Regions from separate parts of the Bacillus safensis genome, predicted to be linked through region 2. Evidence: a T-box and tRNA genes for the amino acid it is inferred to sense, from the RefSeq annotation. Region 2 holds a T-box; the other holds one or more tRNA genes.

Region 1 (10,451 bases), 250 kb from region 2:
CAAGGACGAAATGTGTGTCACCAGTTGCCAGCCGGCGTCACGCTTGTTTCTCCCTAAATATAAACATATTTTGCCAACAAATCAAGCGAAGAGAGAGAAAAAGGCAAGCACCTTTCTGTGCTTGCCCAAAACTCAGTTAGTTAGCAGAAGAATCCGCTTCTTTTTCTTTGTTTGCTTTACCATAGAAATAATCCGATGGATTCACTGGTTTGAAATCAGATAACTTATGGAATCGAAGAAGATCCCTATAGAGCACTTTATCTGAAAGACTTAACTGATTATCAACACGGGCTTTAATCGCCTCTGTCTTTTTATTTTGTTTCACCACTTTACCCGTTTTCGTATCATAAACGGTATTATCGACAAGTGTATATTTCGGTGTCACATAGTTTCCATTACGGAAGGCAACAGTCTCATCATGCTTTTTAGAGAATAAGTCTGTTCCAAAATTCACGAATTCATTTGAATCGATACCTTGTAAGTGAAGAAGTGTTGGCATAACGTCGACTTCACCACCATACGTATGGTTCACGCCGCCCTTCTTACCAGGAATACGAATCATGAGCGGAACACGCTGGTTTTGTGCATTTTGATAAGGAGTGATTTCTTTCCCTTGAATTTCACTCATTGCACGGTTATGGTTCTCAGAAATACCGTTATGGTCACCATATAATAAAATGACTGAGTCTTTATACATACCTGATTTTTTCAAGTCTTTGAAGAATTGCTCTAATGACTCATCTAAATATCTTGCTGTTTGGAAATAGTTATCGACTGTTTTATCGCCAGTTGTTGCCTTAGCGATTGTCGCATCTTTTTCATCTAAATTAAATGGATAGTGATTTGTCAGTGTCATTAAATGTGCATAAAATGGCTTTTTCATTGATTCTAGCATTGGAATTGATTCTTTGAAAAACGGTTTATCCTTCAGACCCATATTCACAAGGTTTTCTTCATCCATGTTGTAATAGGAAGCATCAAAGAATTGATCAATTCCCATATGTTTATAAATCGTGTCACGGTTCCAGAAAGATTTATAGTCCCCGTGAAGTACTGCACTCGTATAGCCTGCTTTTTGATCTAGGATGGCAGGTAGTGATTGGAAGGTATTTTCACCCTTTGTCACAAATGCTGCTCCCTCTGGCAAGCCAAACATACTATTATCCATCATCAGCTCAGCATCTGATGTCTTCCCTTGACCTGTCTGATGGAAGAAGTTATCGAAATACGTAAAGTCGTCTTTCCCATGAGCCAGTTTGTTTAAGAATGGAGTCACTTCTTCTCCATTTAATTTGTAGTCAATTAAGAAAGACTGGAAGCTTTCTAAATGAATTTTAATAATGTTTTTGCCTTTTGCTTTACCAAAATACTCTGCATTTGGCTTCGCATAGTGAGAAGACGTATAGTTCACAACATCCGTTAAATCTTCACTGCTTGCATTGGCTACCTGTGTTGCGTTTTGTGCTGCTTGTACCCCATCATAAATCGTATAGTTATAAACACCTAAGTATTTGACAACATACTTATGATCAAAGGTTCTCGTTAATAATTCTGGCCGATCCTTTTCAGCCAAATGAAGGTTTACAAAGAACAGTCCAATACCTGCAGCTACAATCAGCAGTGCAAACGTCTTTTTCATTTGGAACTTCTTCACTTCTGGTCTCCAAATGACAATCGCAATCAAAATGATAATATCAAGGAAGTATAAAAGGTCATGCGGCTTAATGCTTGCTAGCACACCGCCAGTCATGCCTCCCCCAAGATTTCCTGCCTGCTTCATTGTTGAGAAAGTCAAAAAGTCATCAAAGAAACGGTAATACGCTACATTTGCATATAAAAGTGCGGTCATAATAAAATCAATAACAATTAAAACAATGGCAGATTTACGCCCCTTCAAAAAGAGAGCAAGTCCAAAAAACACGATGGCTGAACTAAATGGATTCAATAAGAGAAGCCCCTCTTGAAAAGAACCTTTTACTCCTAAATTAAAGTCCATTTTGTAGGCTGTGTACGATTTAGCCCAGAATAAAAGGACAGCCAAAACAAAAAAGCTATATTTGTTTGCAAATATTTTTTTCATAAAACCTCTTCTTTCTTATCATCGTTCTGATATAAATGAAATCATAAAAAATTTACATTCATTTTGCAAATGTAAATCTTCTTCGCCAAGCATGCCGATGCTCTGTCTCCGCCGGATACATGCGCTCCTTTAATATAACGAATGAGAAGCATCATAAGTTTCAAAAAAAATACGAGTAAATAAAAGGAAAAATATCCATTTACATTAAATTTACGCACACTTCATGTTTTAGTGGATGAAGAAGGTTTTGTAAATCACTCAGTATTACTTTACTTTTTTCATCTATTCGTGTCAAAGTAATTATAAAGAAAAGGAAGAATAACCTAGGCTTTTCGACTCATTTACCCAAATTTATACAAAATTCGATCCTTGCTTCTTTTATTGTGACTCAACCTTCATTAATCCATGTACCTCCCTAAAAAAACAGTTTTAAACAAAAAAAGCTTGATTTCCCCTACTGATGTGCGGTGTGATAAAGAGGTAGAACTTGATCACAACACTTATATGTTCATGACAAAAAAATCAGGCTGGAGGACATCACATGAAGATTAACAAACAAATCAACACTTTTGAAGAGAGATTTTCAGAAGATGTAGTCACTATCATTGCTGTTACAGGACCTTCTGGCGTAGGGGCAGGAAAAGCAGGCCAGGCACCTCTTTGGACCGCTTCTATTCCACTGATTGCTTGGAAAGAAAACGGTCATATCATAACCGAAAATGTAAGACTTTGCTGGCTAACAGATGACGAGGGATTAAGGGAAAAACAGGCACAATTACATAAAGAATCAATCGTTACACTTCAGGTTCGAAAAGGCGAAGGTGAATTCATGCTTGTATCTTTAATCAATACAGATACACAGGATCAAGCGCTTCAAGAAATTTTAGAAGAAGCCCAAAAGCCTGTGTATTATCATGATGATACACTTGGCACCTTTGAGTTAGTAAAAGGACTAGACTTATTTGAAAAGACGATCCAATGGAGCAATGAAGAGTGCCTTCTCTACTTCAACCTCGAAGAAGATGAAAAAATAAATGACTCTCTTCGAACAGCAAACCAACTTATGCAAGAGCAAGCCAAATGGGATTCTTCTATTAAATCATTTGCCGCGAATCAGCTGATAGATCTAGCAAAGGATTGGCAGGAACAAGACGAATCAGCTGAAAAGCAAGAAGAACTCACACTGAATCAATTTATAAGCCGCATTTCACTTGAAAGCCTGCATGTTTACCCTGAGGGAGAGTTTGAAGTCTACTATCATGACGGTGATTTATTTTGGGGTCATGTCATTATTGTCACAGGAAATATAAATGGCACATTTCATGATGCACACATTGCAGGCTAAAGGCTGGAGGAATAACCCATGGAAATCAAAGCTTTTCAAGAATTAAATCTAATCGGGAAAACGCCAGCCATCGCCAAAATTGGCGGCTTCCGTCCTGATCCAGCTATACACAGCTGGTTTGCCGGCCATTTTTTCATCGATCCTAACCAAGGCTGGCCGACAGATCAAGATGGGGCCATGATTCCGATTTTACAAATTTATTTACCAGAAGTGCCAGGAGGAATGAACGGCTTCAATGAATGTAAGCTGATTCAAATTTTTCTTAATCAGAAAACACTTCCGATTGATATCACCAAAAACGGTGAAGGCTGGAAGCTCATTGAATATGCATCAATCGAAGGTTTAGAAGTAGCTGAAACTCCTGAAGAAGTGAGAGGGCTCAAAGCCTTTCAAATCCAATGGAACGAAAGTGAGCAAAGGGACTTTCCTTGCTGGGAAGAAGCATGGTCATACGTCGATTTATCAGAAGTAAACGAAAGTGAAGAAGCGACAAACCACTTCTTTAATCAATACACAAATTATTCGTTCACAAAAATCGGTGGATATGGGGCGTATATTCAATCCCCGCCCCATCAACAACAAGGCGAATTCATGCTGCAAATCGCCTCAGAAGAAAAACCTCGTTTCATGATTGGTGATAACGGCACGATGTATTTCTATTATGACAAAGAATCAAAAGAATGGTTTATGCACTGGGATTGTTTTTAACGTTTATTGAATGAAACCTTGCCTTCTCCTAAGCGTAATGAATCATATGAAAGGAGGAAGCAAAATGGGATTCATTTTAGACATCTTTTCACTTACTATGTATATCCCTTTTCTACAAGTGGATGAAGAGGATATCTCGAGGAACGCAGCACATCTCAAAAAATATAGCTGGTTTCAAGCACTATTACATGATCAAACTTGCAGGGACCTCATCATTTATCATCCCGATGTTCGACGTGTCATAGGCAAGTTTAAAACGAAGAAACTCCATAAGAAGCAATACAACTTAAGATGCGAACGTAAATTACTACAAGCATTACAACATGCAATGTAAACTGACAACAAGAGCCGCGCTTTTCTGTGGCTCTTGTTTTATCAATTGAATCGTTCCTTTTGAAGAAAACATTTGACGCCTGGACAACTCTCCCCGTATATTATGTATAAATCCATCTTTTTCAAAGAAAAGGGGGCCTCACATGCGCTTGTTTAAGAACTGGAGAAAAAAGCAGCCTGTACAGCAAATCACTTCAGAAAAGCAAGAAGACAGCATCCCAATCGACTTCTCCACACTTCCCTTTGGCACAGACACCGTCGATGATTTTTTGTTCAATCTAGACCTGACCTCCAAGCTCACAGATCCCTATAAAGAAACAGATACGAACAAGCTTACCTAGACCTTCGTAAATCCTCATCCAATACTGGATGATTTTTTTATACTCAATGAAAGGTGTATCCAATGAAAACATTTTATATCGTCAGACACTGCCAAGCAGATGGACAATCTAAAGATGCAGCTTTAACACCACAAGGCATCACTCAATCTCATGAACTGGCACAGTTTTTTTCCAGCATTCATCTCAATCAAATTATCTCAAGTCCTTATAAACGAGCGATCCAAACTACTGAGCCTCTTGCTCATGCAAAACAGCTCGAGATAAAAATCGATCAGCGCCTCTCTGAACGTGTATTAAGCAGCAAACCAATAGACGATTGGTATGAGAAACTAAAGCTCAGTTTTACAGACTTACATATGACCTGTGAAGGCGGAGAATCGAGCCAAGAAGCTATGAATCGTATTGTAGAAGCACTCCACGAACAAATAAAATTAGAAACAGATCATACCCTATTCGTCACACATGGCAATATCATGAGCCTGCTTCTTAAACACGCCGATTCAACAATTGGATTCGAAGAGTGGGAGAAACTAAGCAATCCAGATGTATATACCCTGAAATATTTTAGTCCAGATCATATAGAAGCAAAGCGAATATGGCATAAATAAACGGCAGAATGAACTCTGCCGTTTTCTCATCTATTGCTGATAATAAAAGGACTCTACCCACTCATACGGTTTCTTACGCTCCGCACACCATTTCATAAAGCCTCTTGTCTCCGTCTGCTGAAACGCCATCCAGTCCGTTAAAAGCTGGCCATAATAGACGGCTTGTTTTTGAACATTCGTACGAGTTCTTTGATCTTGAATCAGCATCATAACACGTTCAATCCCTTGAATTCTCTCTTGATCCTTCTCATAGGTGCTTAAATAAAGATCTTCATGTATATGATGAAACGAATACCACAAGGCCGATAAATAGGTTTCGCAAATTTGAACAATCACACGCTGTTCCTTGCTGCCCCCAAGCTCTAGTGCCTTCAATAAATGAGGCAGCCCTTCTCCCTGATGCACAAACAAACCTTGCCAGCGATACGGTCTCACATCCAATGGATCAACATTCTCCCACGTTTGAAAAACAGGCTGGATTACCCCATTTACCAGCGGATACACAAGCAGATGATGACCATCCTCAAACCGTTCAATCCACTCAAACAGCCAAGCAGCAAATTCCCGCTGTACTTCAAAATCGTTCTCTTTCATCTCTTCAATAAAGGCCTGAAGAACGTTTAGCGCATCTTTACGCAGACCCTGTTCTTTTCTCACACAGTACTGTCTAAAAAGAGGATAATCATTTACTCCCTCGTCTTGAATGATAGCCTGTAATATCGTCTTCGTTTGCATAATCACAACGCCCCGCCTCTTTACATCCATTCTTTTCTATGTTCATGAATAAATTGAATGTCTTTTTGATAATGTTCAAGATGTCCTTCTTGAATCATGTTTTGAAAAGCGATATCCCCCTCACTCGCTTTTCGTTTCATATACTGACATAATCCTTCTAAACGCAGCAGCACCATATCCAAATAATCTTCTGCTATTTCCTCACCATAAGATTCAAAAAACAGTTTCACTCTATGCTTTATCTGGTCTGCATGGTCTGATGAATGATAGTTCACGATGTCTCCTGTTTTGGTGCGAAAAAACCTACTGATAGGTACACATGTATACAGAGTATATGCGATATCCCAAAGTCTTGGACCAGGAGCAGCTACATCAAAATCAATGATACCTACTGGTTTTTCATTATTGAAAATGATGTTGTACATTGCAAAATCATTATGACACACAACCTCTATTTCGACAGGCGTATTGTCCATTCGTTCCCAATCGTCTGAAATGGGAAAATCATGAACAGCATCATGATACAGTCTAAGCATTCTCGCTATTTCTTTTAAGGCATGGTGAGAGCACATATATTCTTTTAAAGGCTCATGACCGGCTACGCCTTCAATGAAGGACAATATCTCTCTACCTTGTTCATCAACCCCTAAAAACTTTGGAGCATAGGAGAAATTCTTTTTTTCTAAATGCTTTAGCAGCTTTCGTCGTATATTGATATTGTCTGACTTTACTTCTCGACGAACCGTATCTCCCGAACGATATACGTTTGAGACATTTCCACCTGTCAATAACTCTTCATGAGCATTTTGTTTTTTCATAAATTCTCCCCTCAAACTGGGTCACCATGTTGATGTCAGTTAAAGATGTGTATGTACCCACAAATATTCATTTAGTTACTCAAAGGTAGTACAACAGTTTTATGTGAATGTGCTGCTCCATTTTGTTTCCTTACATGGTTAAATGTATCTTATCAAATGTTGCAAATCATCTAAAGATTATTCTGCTAAAAGAAGTACATACTCATTATGTTCTAATAGGTTCCTATTTTTTATCTAAATAACTCATTTAAACCACAAAAAAACGTTTTACCACGAGGGTGAAACGTTAGGTTCATGGAAAAACCAATCATGAAACTTTTAACAGATACCGGTGGCCGGGGTCGAACCAGATGATAAATTATTCCAAAAAGGCAAGGTATACCCTCTTATAGTAAAGCACCCGTTAATGAATGAAGAATTAAAGCTCTTCCTGATATATTTCTGATTTTATCGGCTTTAAACTCAAAGGTATTTTAAACTCATGAATACTTTCAATATGATAAAAAAAATGATCGATATCGTCATAATCCATTGACCATTCTTCTACCACCTTTAACTTTTTTAACTCGCTTGTTGGTTTAAATAAAAATTCACAGTGTAGTTGTTCCATGTGAGAATAATCATCTTCTTCATAAACTGTAAACTGACGTACAAAGTCAAAATGAAATACTTCCTCTCCTGTAAAATCATAGACACCACACTGAAATAAAATTTCTTTATCTTCTTCGCCCTCAACTGTCTCCTTTGAAAAAGCCTTAAATGTTTCCCAAACCTTTTTTATATCATCGGTATCTTCACCAATGCTATCTTTAAGATAACTTTCAGCATTTTTAACCGTAATCATTACAACACCTCTTATGTACAATTTATATCCAATCCTTCTTCAATTATCCTGCCTCTTTAGTTTAATCATAAGGTAACCATCAATAAAGTAAAAGTAATCTCCTTAATATGTTCCTCTGTCATATTGCTGTTAGAGAATTAAGAAACGCCTTAAAAATTTATTACTCACAGTCCTAAACAAATAATTCAATAGCTTCCCGAAATGATTCAACATAAGACTTAGTTTCCTTTTCTAAAATTGCCAATTCACCTTGGTCTAAAATATTTTTACGTCTTGCCATTTAGCTAGGTCCCCTTTCAGCAGTGAAACGATTTGAAGTAATTTTATCGTGTGAAAAATCAGCTAAAAAACAAATAAAAAACGCCCTCCTACAATTTGTAGAAAGACGTTTTAAACGTTGATATTCTTTAATTCTTCTGTGATTGACGATAATAAAGAATATCTAAAACTAGATACCGGTGGCCGGGGTCGAACCGGCACTCCGTGAGGAACACGATTTTGAGTCGTGCGCGTCTGCCAATTCCGCCACACCGGCATGATTATAAAAGAGCGCATCTTATATTAAAAAACAATGGTGCCGAGGGCCGGACTTGAACCGGCACGGTAGTCACCTACCGCAGGATTTTAAGTCCTGTGTGTCTGCCAATTCCACCACCCCGGCAGTCTTTTCAAAAAAGGCGACACCCGGATTTGAACCGGGGATAAAGGTTTTGCAGACCTCTGCCTTACCACTTGGCTATGCCGCCATTATTGGAGCGGAAGACGGGATTCGAACCCGCGACCCCCACCTTGGCAAGGTGGTGTTCTACCACTGAACTACTTCCGCACATCAACTGGGCTAGCTGGATTCGAACCAACGCATGACGGAGTCAAAGTCCGTTGCCTTACCGCTTGGCTATAGCCCAATAATAAAATGGGGCGATTGATGGGAATCGAACCCACGAGTGCCAGAGCCACAATCTGGTGCGTTAACCACTTCGCCACAACCGCCATAGATGTAATGAATTATAAAGTATAATTGGCAGGGGCAGTAGGAATCGAACCCACACCGGAGGTTTTGGAGACCTCTGTTCTACCGTTAAACTATGCCCCTATGAAAACAAAAAATGGTGGAGGGGGGCGGATTCGAACCGCCGAACCCGGAGGGAGCGGATTTACAGTCCGCCGCGTTTAGCCACTTCGCTACCCCTCCACTTTTGAAAAACAGTGCCGGCAAGAGGACTTGAACCCCCAACCTACTGATTACAAGTCAGTTGCTCTACCAATTGAGCTACACCGGCAAATAGTGGTGGCTCGGGACGGAATCGAACCGCCGACACACGGATTTTCAGTCCGTTGCTCTACCAACTGAGCTACCGAGCCAAGTATTCTTTTGAAAAATGGCGGTCCGGACGGGACTCGAACCCGCGACCTCCTGCGTGACAGGCAGGCATTCTAACCAACTGAACTACCGGACCATTTTGGTTGCGGGGGCAGGATTTGAACCTGCGACCTTCGGGTTATGAGCCCGACGAGCTACCGAACTGCTCCACCCCGCGACGATATAAAAGATATGGTGGAGGATGACGGGCTCGAACCGCCGACCCTCTGCTTGTAAGGCAGATGCTCTCCCAGCTGAGCTAATCCTCCGAATAAAAAATGCTGGTGTATATTCTATAAAAATGGTGACCCGTACGGGATTCGAACCCGTGTTACCGCCGTGAAAGGGCGGTGTCTTAACCGCTTGACCAACGGGCCCTTTATTATGTAAATTGTGGCGGAGAGCAAGGGATTCGAACCCTTGAGACGGGGTTACCGCCTACACGATTTCCAATCGTGCTCCTTCGGCCACTCGGACAGCTCTCCAAATTGGCTCCGCAGGTAGGATTCGAACCTACGACCGATCGGTTAACAGCCGATAGCTCTACCACTGAGCTACTGCGGAATGAAGAAAGCCTGGCGATGTCCTACTCTCACAGGGGGAAACCCCCAACTACCATCGGCGCTGAAGAGCTTAACTTCCGTGTTCGGTATGGGAACGGGTGTGACCTCTTCGCCATCATCACCAGACAATTTAGTGACAAAAGATATTATACTATGTATTGAAAATAAATCAAGAGATATTTTAAAAATATTCTCTCAAAACTAGATAACAATGTTCATGCTTCACATTAGAATATAGGTTAAGTCCTCGATCTATTAGTATCTGTCAGCTCCACGTGTCACCACGCTTCCACCTCAGACCTATCAACCTGATCATCTTTCAGGGATCTTACTTCCTTGCGGAATGGGAAATCTCATCTTGAGGGGGGCTTCATGCTTAGATGCTTTCAGCACTTATCCCGTCCGCACATAGCTACCCAGCGATGCCCTTGGCAGAACAACTGGTACACCAGCGGTGCGTCCATCCCGGTCCTCTCGTACTAAGGACAGCTCCTCTCAAATTTCCTGCGCCCGCGACGGATAGGGACCGAACTGTCTCACGACGTTCTGAACCCAGCTCGCGTACCGCTTTAATGGGCGAACAGCCCAACCCTTGGGACCGACTACAGCCCCAGGATGCGATGAGCCGACATCGAGGTGCCAAACCTCCCCGTCGATGTGGACTCTTGGGGGAGATAAGCCTGTTATCCCCGGGGTAGCTTTTATCCGTTGAGCGA
Region 2 (10,451 bases):
TACCCAACTTGTAATCTTTTTTCATCCAAGATAATTGGACGACGCAAAAGACCTGGATGCTCATTGATTAGTTTATACAATTGTTGAAGCGGCATTGTCTCAACATTGACATTTAGTTTTTGGAATACTTTTGAACGTGTTGAGATAATTTCGTCTGTACCGTCTTCTGTCATTCGAAGAATTTCTTTGATTTCATCGATTGAAAGAGGCTCAGAAAAAATGTTTCTCTCTTGATATGGGATATTGTGCTCTTCTAACCACGCTCTTGCTTTTCTACATGATGTACAGCTTGGTGATGTGTATAATGTTACCATAAATCTTCACTCCTCAATTTGTAGAATGAATATTGATCTGTATTCTTAAATTAAAATTGTTCTAAATAAGTAATCTTTATAGTGATTATACTATAAAAAAGTAAGTGTGAACAGATTTTCTTGCAATTTTTGTGACAAAAACTAGACAATTTCATTCATTTTGTCGTGCTGCTGGATGTCAGAACATTCTCATTTACTCGAGATGATCGAAAATATTTTTTTGCTTTCTATTTTCAATGATCTTCAATACATCATCAACATCCTCATACGATTGTCCATACCATTCTTCATCTTTATACGTATGGATTCGTTCATAAGTCTTCCTCATGGCTTCCATGATCTCTTCCTCATGATTTGTAAGAGGCGACCAATAAAGAATTTCCATGCGGTTCACTTCATTTGTTGCAAGTGACCTGCGTTTATAACCGATTGATTCTGCATGCTTGAAGTGCTCTCTTTGGTAAAACTTTAGGCGTTTTGCAGTATCTGCATCATCTTCATCTACAGGCTCGACCTCAAGCAAGATCGGTTTCTTTTTTTCCTTCAGCTTATGAATAAGCTTTGACCCGAGGCCTTCACCTCTTGCATCTTTGGAAACAAATAAATAATCAATAAAGATGAAAGAATCAAATTCGGCGTACATCATCACATGATGAGGTCCTTCCTCCTTATGATAAATATCACTTCTTTCCTTTAATAAAGCTTCCATATGCTCTTTTGACTTCATTTCTTCTATCGGGAAGTATTCACTGAGCTTTTCATACCAATTCATGGATCTGCTCCTTATGCTATAGTTAAGAACCACTTCCTTAGATATTCCCGATTTCCTGCTATTTAAACGCCTGTACTAGTAAGACGCAGCAAAGTCTTAAGTAGTTTCACTTTTTTTCAATTAACGCAAAAAAAGTTTTATAACGAACGATTCATGACGAGTTGAATACAGACAAACAGGATAATTGTCATCGCAATTTGAAGCATAATGAAATAAAGATATTTTACGCGCCATGCTTCTTGCTTCTGACCGCTTGTCTTTCGGTTAAGCATATATTCCATTGAAAAAGACACAATCCCAATGAGTACCATAAACGCGAGCATCCACTTTCCTCCGTTTGGTTTCCTGAAAAAAGACGTTGAAAAAAGCATGAATACAATGAGAACATGAAGCAATGAATAACGAAAGGTTTTCCAATTTAACATTTGATTTCCTCCGGTATCTGCTTGTACTTAACTAAAAGTTACCATCATCTTCTTTTTTTGTAAAATAAAAAAAGAAGCACTGACTTAGCAGTGCTTCTTCCTTCTTATGATTGTTTCGCCTGTAGCTCTTTGAATTCTTCCTCTGTGCAGCTCACAAAGTGACCTGGCTTCACTTCACGGAACTCGGTGTTTGTTCCTTTGTGAACAGATGGATCATACTTGATTCGTTTGCGGTTACGCTCATAATCAGGATCTGGAAGCGGAATCGCAGACAGCAATGATTTTGTATATGGATGAAGCGGGTTTTCGTATAATTCATTCGCTGGTGCCAGCTCAACCAATTTTCCAAAATACATCACACCGATACGATCGCTGATGTATTTTACCATGGACAAGTCATGGGCAATGAATAAGTACGTTAAACCTTTTTCCTCTTGAAGCTCTTTCAATAAATTGACGACCTGCGCTTGGATCGACACGTCTAATGCAGAGATTGGTTCATCGGCGATGATGAAATCCGGCTCTACTGCTAATGCACGTGCAATTCCGATTCGCTGTCTTTGACCGCCTGAGAATTCATGCGGGTATCTGTTCGCGTGCTCTTTGTTCAAGCCAACAGTTTCAAGTAATTGGTACACACGCTCTTTACGCGCCTGTTTTGTTTTTGCAAGGCCATGAATGTCGATGCCCTCTGCAATGATATCAAGCACTGTCATTCTAGGGTTGAGTGAAGCATATGGATCTTGGAAGATCATCTGCATTTGACGGTTGAACTCAAGCATTTTTTGTCTTGATTTCTTCCCGTGTACATTTTCTCCCTTATAAAGAACTTCACCATCTGTCGCATCATAAAGTCTAATGATCGAACGGCCCGTAGTGGATTTACCACAACCAGACTCACCTACAAGACCAAGCGTTTCACCTTTGTAAATATCAAATGAAACCCCATCAACTGCTTTCACAGTTCCTCTTGCTGTATGGAAATGCTGCTTCAAATTTTTGATTTCTAACAGTTTTTCTGCCATGCTATTCACCCTCTTTTACTAATACAGGTTTTTCGTAGCTACCTTCTAGTTCACGCATTCTCGCCTTTACAGAAGCAGGCGGTTCAACTTTAGGTGCATTCGGATGAAGTAGCCATGATTTCACATAATGCGTATCTGATACTTTGAACATTGGCGGTTCTTGTTCAAAGTCAATTTTCATTGCATAATCGCTGCGGAGTGCAAATGCATCTCCTTTCGGCGGGTTTGTCAGATCTGGCGGTGTTCCTGGAATGGCAGTCAGCTTTCCTTCATCTCCGCCATCTGTGTCAAGACTCGGCATGGATGCTAAAAGTCCCCATGTATACGGATGCTTTGGATTGTAGAAAATTTCATCGACAGTCCCTGTCTCCACAATCTGTCCTGCATACATAACAGCTACACGATCAGCGACGTTGGCAACAACACCTAGATCATGTGTAATAAAGATAATCGAAGTGTCAACCTTTTGCTGAATTTCTTTCATTAATTCTAAAATTTGTGCTTGAATTGTTACATCAAGTGCAGTCGTCGGCTCATCGGCAATCAGCAGCTTTGGATCTGCTGCAAGCGCCATGGCGATGACAACCCTTTGCCTCATCCCGCCACTAAATTCGTGCGGATATTGTTTAATTCTTTTTTCGGGCATTGGAATTCCAACGAGCTCCAATAGTTCAATGGCTCTTTTTTCAGCCGCTTCTTTTGAAATTTGTTCATGCTTGAACAGTACTTCTGTAATTTGTTTCCCGACTTTCATCGTTGGATTCAAAGACGTCATCGGATCTTGGAAGATCATTGAGATATCTTTTCCTCGAATGGTTTGCATTTGTTTTTCAGTTTTCTTGACAATATCTTGGCCGTCAAACAGGATCTGTCCGCGCTTGAAATAACCTGGCGGCATCGGAATTAATCTCATGATCGCTTGTGATGTCACACTTTTACCAGAGCCAGATTCACCTACAATAGCAAGTGTCTCGCCTTTATTTAAGTGGAAGTTCACACCACGAATGGCTTGAACCTCTCCACCATATGTTTTAAATGAGATTGCAAGGTCTTTCACCTCTAGAATACGTTCACGTTCCATCCTAATCACTCCTTATTTACGCAACTTCGGATCTAAAGCGTCTCTTAGTCCGTCTCCAACCACGTTAAAACCAAACATTGTAATACAGATAAATGCGGCTGGGAACCATAATCTCCAAGGGTAATACGTCATGGCTGGAATTCCGTCAGACGCCATTGTTCCCCAGCTCGCTAACGGAGCCGGTACACCAAGCCCTAGGTAGCTTAGGAATGCCTCTGTGAAGATAGCAGAAGGAATCGTTAATGTCATCGTCACAAGGATTGGTCCCATTGAGTTTGGAATTAAGTGTTTAAATAAAAGTCTAGATGTTTTCGCACCTAATGTTTGTGCTGCAAGAACGTATTCTTGACTCTTTAATTGTAAAACCTGTCCCCGAACAATACGTGCCATGTTAATCCAGCCTACGACTGTCATGGCGAGGATAATCGTTAATAATCCTTTTGGCAGAACAACCATCATTAAGATAACCATTAATAGTGTTGGAATTGCCCATAAAACGTCTGCGATACGCATCATCACTTCATCTGTACGGCCGCCTTTGAATGCAGCAATACTTCCCCAGATAATACCGATAATCACGTCAAGCACCGCTGCAGCAAGCCCGATAAAGATCGAAATTCTTGCCCCGACCCATGTACGGACAAACATGTCACGTCCTAAATCATCTGTACCAAACCAGTGTTCTTTTGAAGGCGGCTGGTCAGCATTCAGCAAATCAGTCGTAGAGTAATCGTATTTAGAAAACATCGGAACAAAGATGGCCAGCATCACGATAATAAAAATGATTGTAAGTCCAACCATTGCAAGTTTATTGGCACGGAAGCGAAGCATGGCATCCTTCCATAAAGATAGACTAGGTTTAGAAATTTTTTCAGATTCTGCTGCGTCAGCTGTCGCAGGCACAAATAAATCTTTTCTCATCTCTTCCATGTGTTAGACCCCTTTCTTCGCCTTCGTCAGTTTAATTCTAGGATCGATAATACCGTAGAGGACGTCAACGACTAGAATACTGATTAATAGAATAATACTGTAGAAGACTGTGACACCCATGATGACGGTGTAATCACGGTTTGTAATGCTTGTGACAAAGTGAGAGCCTAAGCCAGGAATACCAAAAATCTTCTCAACGACAAAACTACCTGTTAAAACTGAAGCAGCCATTGGTCCCATGTATGTGATAACAGGTAACAATGCGTTTCGGATGGCGTGTTTGATCGTCACAGCAGATTTTGTTAATCCTTTCGCTCTAGCCGTTCTAATGTAGTCACTATTTAGTACTTCAAGCATACTTGACCGTGCAAGTCTAGCGATAAATGCCATTGGCATGAAGGAAAGTGCAATAGAAGGTAGTACGGTGCTTGCCCAAGACTCCCATCCTGCAACTGGGAAGATCGCTATAATACTTGCCTCAGATGCAAATACATATTGTAGTAGCGCCGCTAAAATGAAACTTGGAACTGAAATTCCAAAGATCGTTAAAATGGCAATCGTATAGTCTTGCCACTTGTTATGATAGAGCGCTGCAAGGACCCCAAACAATACACCAAATGCTAATGCGAGGAGAATTGCCTCAATTCCGAGGGTAAAGGAAACGGGGAATCCAGAACTGATTAAGTCATTTACGGTTTGTCCTTTATATTTAAATGAGGGACCAAAATCTAATGTTGCAACTGAACCTAGGTAGTTTACATATTGAACAAATAAGGGCTTGTCCAATCCGTAGTGCTCGTTTAGGTTTGCTTCAATTTCAGCAGGAAGTTTCTTCTCACCAGAGAATGGACCACCAGGTGCTGCCTGCATGAGAAAGAAAGTTGCAGTTACAATAACAAACAGTGTGATTAAAATATATATTAATCGCTTACCGATATATTTAAGCAACGGAATTGCACCTCCATGATTTTACAACAATTTCTCTAATCAGCAAGAAAGGTATATGGAGAGACATCCTCCATATACCTTAAGATCCTTGCCGTAGATCTCTTACACTATTACTCTTACTTTTCGAAATGTGCCCATTTGTATTGAACATCACCTAGTCCAGATACAACTACACCTTTAAGTTTTGGATCTTGTACCCAAAGCTGAGTGTAGAAGTAAATTGGTGCTATAGGCATATCGTTGATGATGATTTCTTCTGCTTTTTTCAGCATTTCTTCACGCTTCGTTTTATCTGTTTCTTTTGCAGAATCATTCAACAATTGTTTGTACTCTTTGCTTTCCCATCCAGTGTCGTTGTTTCCGCCGTCTTTATCTTTGTAAAGCTCAAGGAAGTTCACTGGATCGTTGAAGTCACCTAACCAGCCCATACGTCCGATTTGGTAATCTCCGCTGTGGATTTTGTCGATGTATACGTTCCACTCAGAGTTATCAAGTTCAACTTTCACACCTAAATCTTTTTTCCACATTTCTTGAATTGCTTGTGCAATCTTTTGGTGGCCTTCATCTGTGTTGTAGGAAAGTTTCAATGTTGGAAGATCAGAAACAGACTTATAACCTAATTCTTTCGCACCTTTTTCAAGAAGCTTTTTAGCTGTATCTACATCGTGATCTTTGAAGTAGCCAGCTTTGTTATCTGTGAATCCTTCCATTGTTGGTGGAACGATTGCCATTGCTGGAACTTGTTCACCTTGCGTAATTTTGTCAACGATCGCTTGACGGTTGATTGAGTATGCAAGGGCCTTACGGATGTTTGCATTGTTTAAAGGTTTTACTTCTGTGTTGAATTTGTAGTTATAGATACCAGCGATCGTCTGGATTTTCAGACCGCCTTCTTTTTTCAATGTTTTTAAAGACTCAGTTGGAAGGCTTCCAGTTGGAGAACCAGCCCAGTCAAGCTCGCCTTTTTTGAACATGCTAAGCTCAGTGTTTGTATCTTTGATCATAGACATGTTGATTTTTTTCAATTTCACAGTATCTTTATCCCAGTATTCATTGTTCTTTTCAAGCGTGATAGAACCGCCATGTTTCCATTTAGAAAGAACGAATGGTCCGTTAGATACGTAGTTTTCACCAGCATTTGTGTACCAGTTTTTATTCTTTTCAGCCACTTTTTTGTTGACTGGCATATAAGTATAGAATGCAGTTAGTTCAGTAAAAAACGGTGTTGGGTTTTCTAGCTCAACTACAAGCGTTTTGTCGTCTTTAGCTTTAATGCCAACATCAGCAACTTTCGCTTTCCCTTTGTTAGCTGCTTCAGCACCTTTAATATAGTAAAGCTGGTAAGCATATTGAGATTCATTTTTAGGATCTAATGCCCATTTCCAAGCATATTCGAAATCTTCTGCTTTTACAGGGTCGCCATTAGACCATTTTGCATCACGAAGTGTGAATGTATAAGTTTTACCATCAGCACTTGTTTTGATATCAGAAGCCATTGCATTTTCTGGCTTTCCTTCAGCGTTAATTCTTGTTAACCCTTCAAAAGTCTGACGGATGACACTACCTGAAGTTGAATCATTTGCCAATCCCGGATGTAGAGAAAAAGGCTCAGTGGAGATATTCACATTTAATGTTGTTTTAGCCTCTCCAGAACTGCTCGTGCTGTCGCCTGATTTGTTTCCGCTGAAACCACAAGCGCTTAATACAAGTGTGAAAATAAGCATTAAAGTAACAACAGACCAACGCTTTTTCAACTGTATTCCCCCTTATAATATGTTTTTAGTTCAAAGGTCTCGATAGAAGATGAGATTCAGATTTAAGAAATAGCGTAAAAAAGTCCCTGAATAGCTTACTTTCTATTTCTTTTGTTTTTTCTGAATTTTCACTATGTAAAGAGCCTAGCACAAACGTGTGAACAAATTCATTATAATGAATAGAATAATTTATTGCAATATCAATTTCATATATTTTTTAAAAACGTAAATGGGGATAAAGAGGGATTTTTATAAACTAAAGTCTCAATCACTTCAACAAATTAAAGCGTAAATTGATTAAAATAATTTAACAAATTCAGCAGGAATAATGTTTTATACATATAATTAATCATCCTTTTTTAAAAAATTCTGACAGATATTTGTTATTTTATCTAAAATTTTAAGTGTCAATAGGCATGATGAGAAGGTCACATAAGGGCTTCGTGACTTTTTCATGGTCATCCTTTATAATAGATAGACATATTGTTGCGATGAAAAAGAAGAGTACATATATTCACCATTTACAGAGAATCTGCGGCCGGTGTGAGCAGATAATGGCATGTATGGAATGGGCTTTGGAGCAGCTAACCGAACACTTCTAAAAAAGTGAGTAGGCTTAGACGGAGCAGTCTCCGTTATCAACGTCTTGAGTGATTTCTATGTGAAATAACAAGGGTGGTACCACGGTTCATTCGTCCCTTTTCTGTTGAAAAGTGATGGGTGGGCCTTTTTATATTGAAGAAAAGAGGTTTTAGTATGACAAAGAAGACAATTTTTTCAGGCATTCAGCCGAGCGGTTCTGTCACGTTAGGGAACTATATTGGAGCAATGAAGCAATTTGTTGATTTGCAGCATGACTATAATGGCTATTTTTGTGTCGTGGATCAACATGCGATTACAGTGAGTCAGGACCGATTAGCTCTCCGCCAAAATATTAGAAGCTTAGCAGCTCTTTATTTAGCTGTTGGTCTTGATCCAGAGAAAGCGACATTGTTTATCCAATCAGAGGTACCTGCTCACGCCCAGGCAGGATGGATGCTTCAATGTGTTGCTTATATTGGGGAATTAGAAAGAATGACCCAATTTAAGGACAAATCCGCTGGTAAAGAAGCAGTTGTTTCAGGCCTATTAACGTATCCCCCATTAATGGCTGGCGATATCTTATTATATGGTACTGATTTAGTCCCTGTTGGAGAAGACCAAAAGCAGCATCTTGAATTGACTAGAACGCTCGCTGAACGCTTTAACCGAAAGTACAATGACATCTTCACTGTGCCTGAAGTGAAAATTCCAAAAGAAGGCGCACGAATTATGTCTTTAACAGATCCAACGAAAAAAATGAGCAAATCCGATCCGAACCAAAAATCTTTCATTACCTTATTAGATGAACCAAAGCAGCTTGAAAAGAAAATTAAAAGTGCTGTGACGGATTCAGAAGGCATCGTGAGGTATGACAAAGAGAACAAGCCTGGAATTGCCAACTTGCTGACGATTTATTCTGTTTTAGGCAACATATCGATTGCTGAGCTGGAGCAAAAGTACGAAGGCAAAGGATATGGTGAGTTTAAAGGAGATCTTGCGAACGTTGTCATTGATGCTTTAAAACCAATTCAAGATCGATACTACGAACTCATTGAATCAGACGAGCTTGACCGCATTCTAGACGAAGGTGCTGAAAAAGCAAACCGCGCAGCAAACAAAATGCTGAAAAAAATGGAGAATGCGATGGGTCTTGGCAGAAAACGCAAATAAAAAAAGCTTGCAGCACGACTCGCTGCAAGCTTTTTCTAATTTACTTTTGATTCGTTTTCCATTTCCCAAAGCTTTTCGAAAAAAGGCTGTCCTTTAATCATTTTTTCACAGAAGGCTAAATGATTCTCTGACCACCCATCAATCGTTTCATTGTAAAGCATGTTCCAAATCTCTTCGAAAGACATTCGTTTGATTTGGTTGTACATGCGCGGGTTCCATTCCGTATACCAATACGCAATCTCCGCCCTGTTTTTGAGCCCTTTTAATTGATCGAGCGCCATAAACATCAGCTGTTTCAGCTGTCTTTCTTTTCTCGTTAATCCGCTGATATGCTGCGGCGGCAGTGATAGAATGTGATACTCTTTCGTCGATTCAAGGCTGTCCTTAGAAAATTCATATTCCTCTGCCTTCACATCTTTCACCATTTCATACACCAATTGCTCCTGCCTTGGAATCAAGCGGCTTTTTCTCACAGGTATGGAATACCCTATCGTATCTACAGCAATGATTCGAATTCCGTCGGTGACTACAAAGCAATACTCTAATTTACGGCGTTCATGATTTTTTCGAATATATGATTTCTCAAATACAGACTCTAGCAGCGTCTTCGGCAGCTCTGAAAGATCATTCTCTATGTAATCAAACAAAGGGCTCTGCACCTTAAGTAAAGGCACTTGATCTAACAGTTCAACACTGTCCTCCTTACGCCACTCATGAAAATGACACACATTGTAGCCATTCTCTTCCCCTTCAAACCAATTCACCCATACGTCATGAAGAAATAACATAACCAATCCCTCACTTTATAAAAACTGTTGTCCACAGTATGGGCAAGGGATAGAGAAATTATTCCAACTTTATCAAAACTTCAAGCTGAGAATGATGAGCTTCATGTCTTTCTTTCGTTCAGGAAACGCAGAGCCCCTTTAAACTTTACTTCAGCTTTTTAGGATCAAGCGCATCTCTCAGCCCATCTCCTAAAAAATTAAAACATAAAACAGTCAGCAAAATGAATAAACCTGGGAAAAGCGGGTACCACCAAGCTTGCACCATAATCGAGAAATTTTGTGCATCTTGCAGCATGTTGCCCCAGCTTGCCGTTGGCGGCTGAATACCAAAGCCAAGGTAGCTGAGCGTTGATTCAGCTAAAATGACGGAGCCTACTTTTAATGTAGCTGATACAATAATAGGACCGATACAGTTCGGTAAAATATGCGAAAAGATGATGACATGATTTTTCGTTCCAATGGTTCTCGCCGCGAGGACGAATTCTCTTGTTCGAAGTGATAAGAATTCACTGCGGATGAGTCTGGCCGTTGTTGTCCAGCCTGTCAAAGCAAAGATTAAAATCAATTTATCAATGCCCGGTTTGAAAATGGTGACGAGCGTAATCAATAGAAAAATGTCTGGAATCGACAACACGACATCTACAAACCTCATTAACAAAGAA

What was found. A T-box is a leader RNA that pairs with one kind of tRNA and senses whether it is charged. The one in region 2 lies ahead of trpS (tryptophan--tRNA ligase), so its partner is inferred to be a tRNA-Trp.
Region 1: it encodes a tRNA-Trp, which carries the amino acid that the T-box ahead of trpS (tryptophan--tRNA ligase) is inferred to sense. The anticodon was not compared.

What each region holds. Positions count from the first base shown of each region.
Region 1 is NZ_CP154909.1:840,895-851,345, reverse strand. Features, by position in the region: gene AAYR28_RS04300 (LTA synthase family protein) at 137-2,080, opposite strand; gene AAYR28_RS04295 (DUF2262 domain-containing protein) at 2,622-3,425, shown strand; gene AAYR28_RS04290 (DUF1963 domain-containing protein) at 3,444-4,133, shown strand; gene AAYR28_RS04285 (hypothetical protein) at 4,198-4,467, shown strand; gene AAYR28_RS04280 (hypothetical protein) at 4,610-4,807, shown strand; gene AAYR28_RS04275 (histidine phosphatase family protein) at 4,870-5,415, shown strand; gene AAYR28_RS04270 (hypothetical protein) at 5,446-6,150, opposite strand; gene AAYR28_RS04265 (phosphotransferase) at 6,171-6,968, opposite strand; gene AAYR28_RS04260 (hypothetical protein) at 7,387-7,812, opposite strand; tRNA gene AAYR28_RS04255 (tRNA-Leu) at 8,266-8,347, opposite strand; tRNA gene AAYR28_RS04250 (tRNA-Leu) at 8,385-8,473, opposite strand; tRNA gene AAYR28_RS04245 (tRNA-Cys) at 8,488-8,558, opposite strand; tRNA gene AAYR28_RS04240 (tRNA-Gly) at 8,564-8,638, opposite strand; tRNA gene AAYR28_RS04235 (tRNA-Gln) at 8,646-8,717, opposite strand; tRNA gene AAYR28_RS04230 (tRNA-His) at 8,727-8,802, opposite strand; tRNA gene AAYR28_RS04225 (tRNA-Trp) at 8,832-8,905, opposite strand; tRNA gene AAYR28_RS04220 (tRNA-Tyr) at 8,920-9,004, opposite strand; tRNA gene AAYR28_RS04215 (tRNA-Thr) at 9,020-9,092, opposite strand; tRNA gene AAYR28_RS04210 (tRNA-Phe) at 9,099-9,174, opposite strand; tRNA gene AAYR28_RS04205 (tRNA-Asp) at 9,193-9,269, opposite strand; tRNA gene AAYR28_RS04200 (tRNA-Met) at 9,274-9,350, opposite strand; tRNA gene AAYR28_RS04195 (tRNA-Val) at 9,366-9,441, opposite strand; tRNA gene AAYR28_RS04190 (tRNA-Glu) at 9,475-9,549, opposite strand; tRNA gene AAYR28_RS04185 (tRNA-Ser) at 9,567-9,657, opposite strand; tRNA gene AAYR28_RS04180 (tRNA-Asn) at 9,662-9,736, opposite strand; rRNA gene rrf (5S ribosomal RNA) at 9,746-9,861, opposite strand; rRNA gene AAYR28_RS04170 (23S ribosomal RNA) at 9,971-10,451, opposite strand, start outside.
Region 2 is NZ_CP154909.1:1,088,741-1,099,191, reverse strand. Features, by position in the region: gene spxA (transcriptional regulator SpxA) at 1-314, opposite strand, end outside; gene AAYR28_RS05495 (GNAT family N-acetyltransferase) at 508-1,086, opposite strand; gene AAYR28_RS05490 (hypothetical protein) at 1,224-1,511, opposite strand; gene AAYR28_RS05485 (ABC transporter ATP-binding protein) at 1,616-2,536, opposite strand; gene AAYR28_RS05480 (ABC transporter ATP-binding protein) at 2,538-3,617, opposite strand; gene AAYR28_RS05475 (ABC transporter permease) at 3,630-4,547, opposite strand; gene AAYR28_RS05470 (ABC transporter permease) at 4,551-5,495, opposite strand; gene AAYR28_RS05465 (peptide ABC transporter substrate-binding protein) at 5,612-7,249, opposite strand; T-box leader at 7,732-7,952, shown strand; gene trpS (tryptophan--tRNA ligase) at 8,006-9,001, shown strand; gene AAYR28_RS05455 (YjbA family protein) at 9,037-9,789, opposite strand; gene opp4C (oligopeptide ABC transporter permease) at 9,935-10,451, opposite strand, start outside.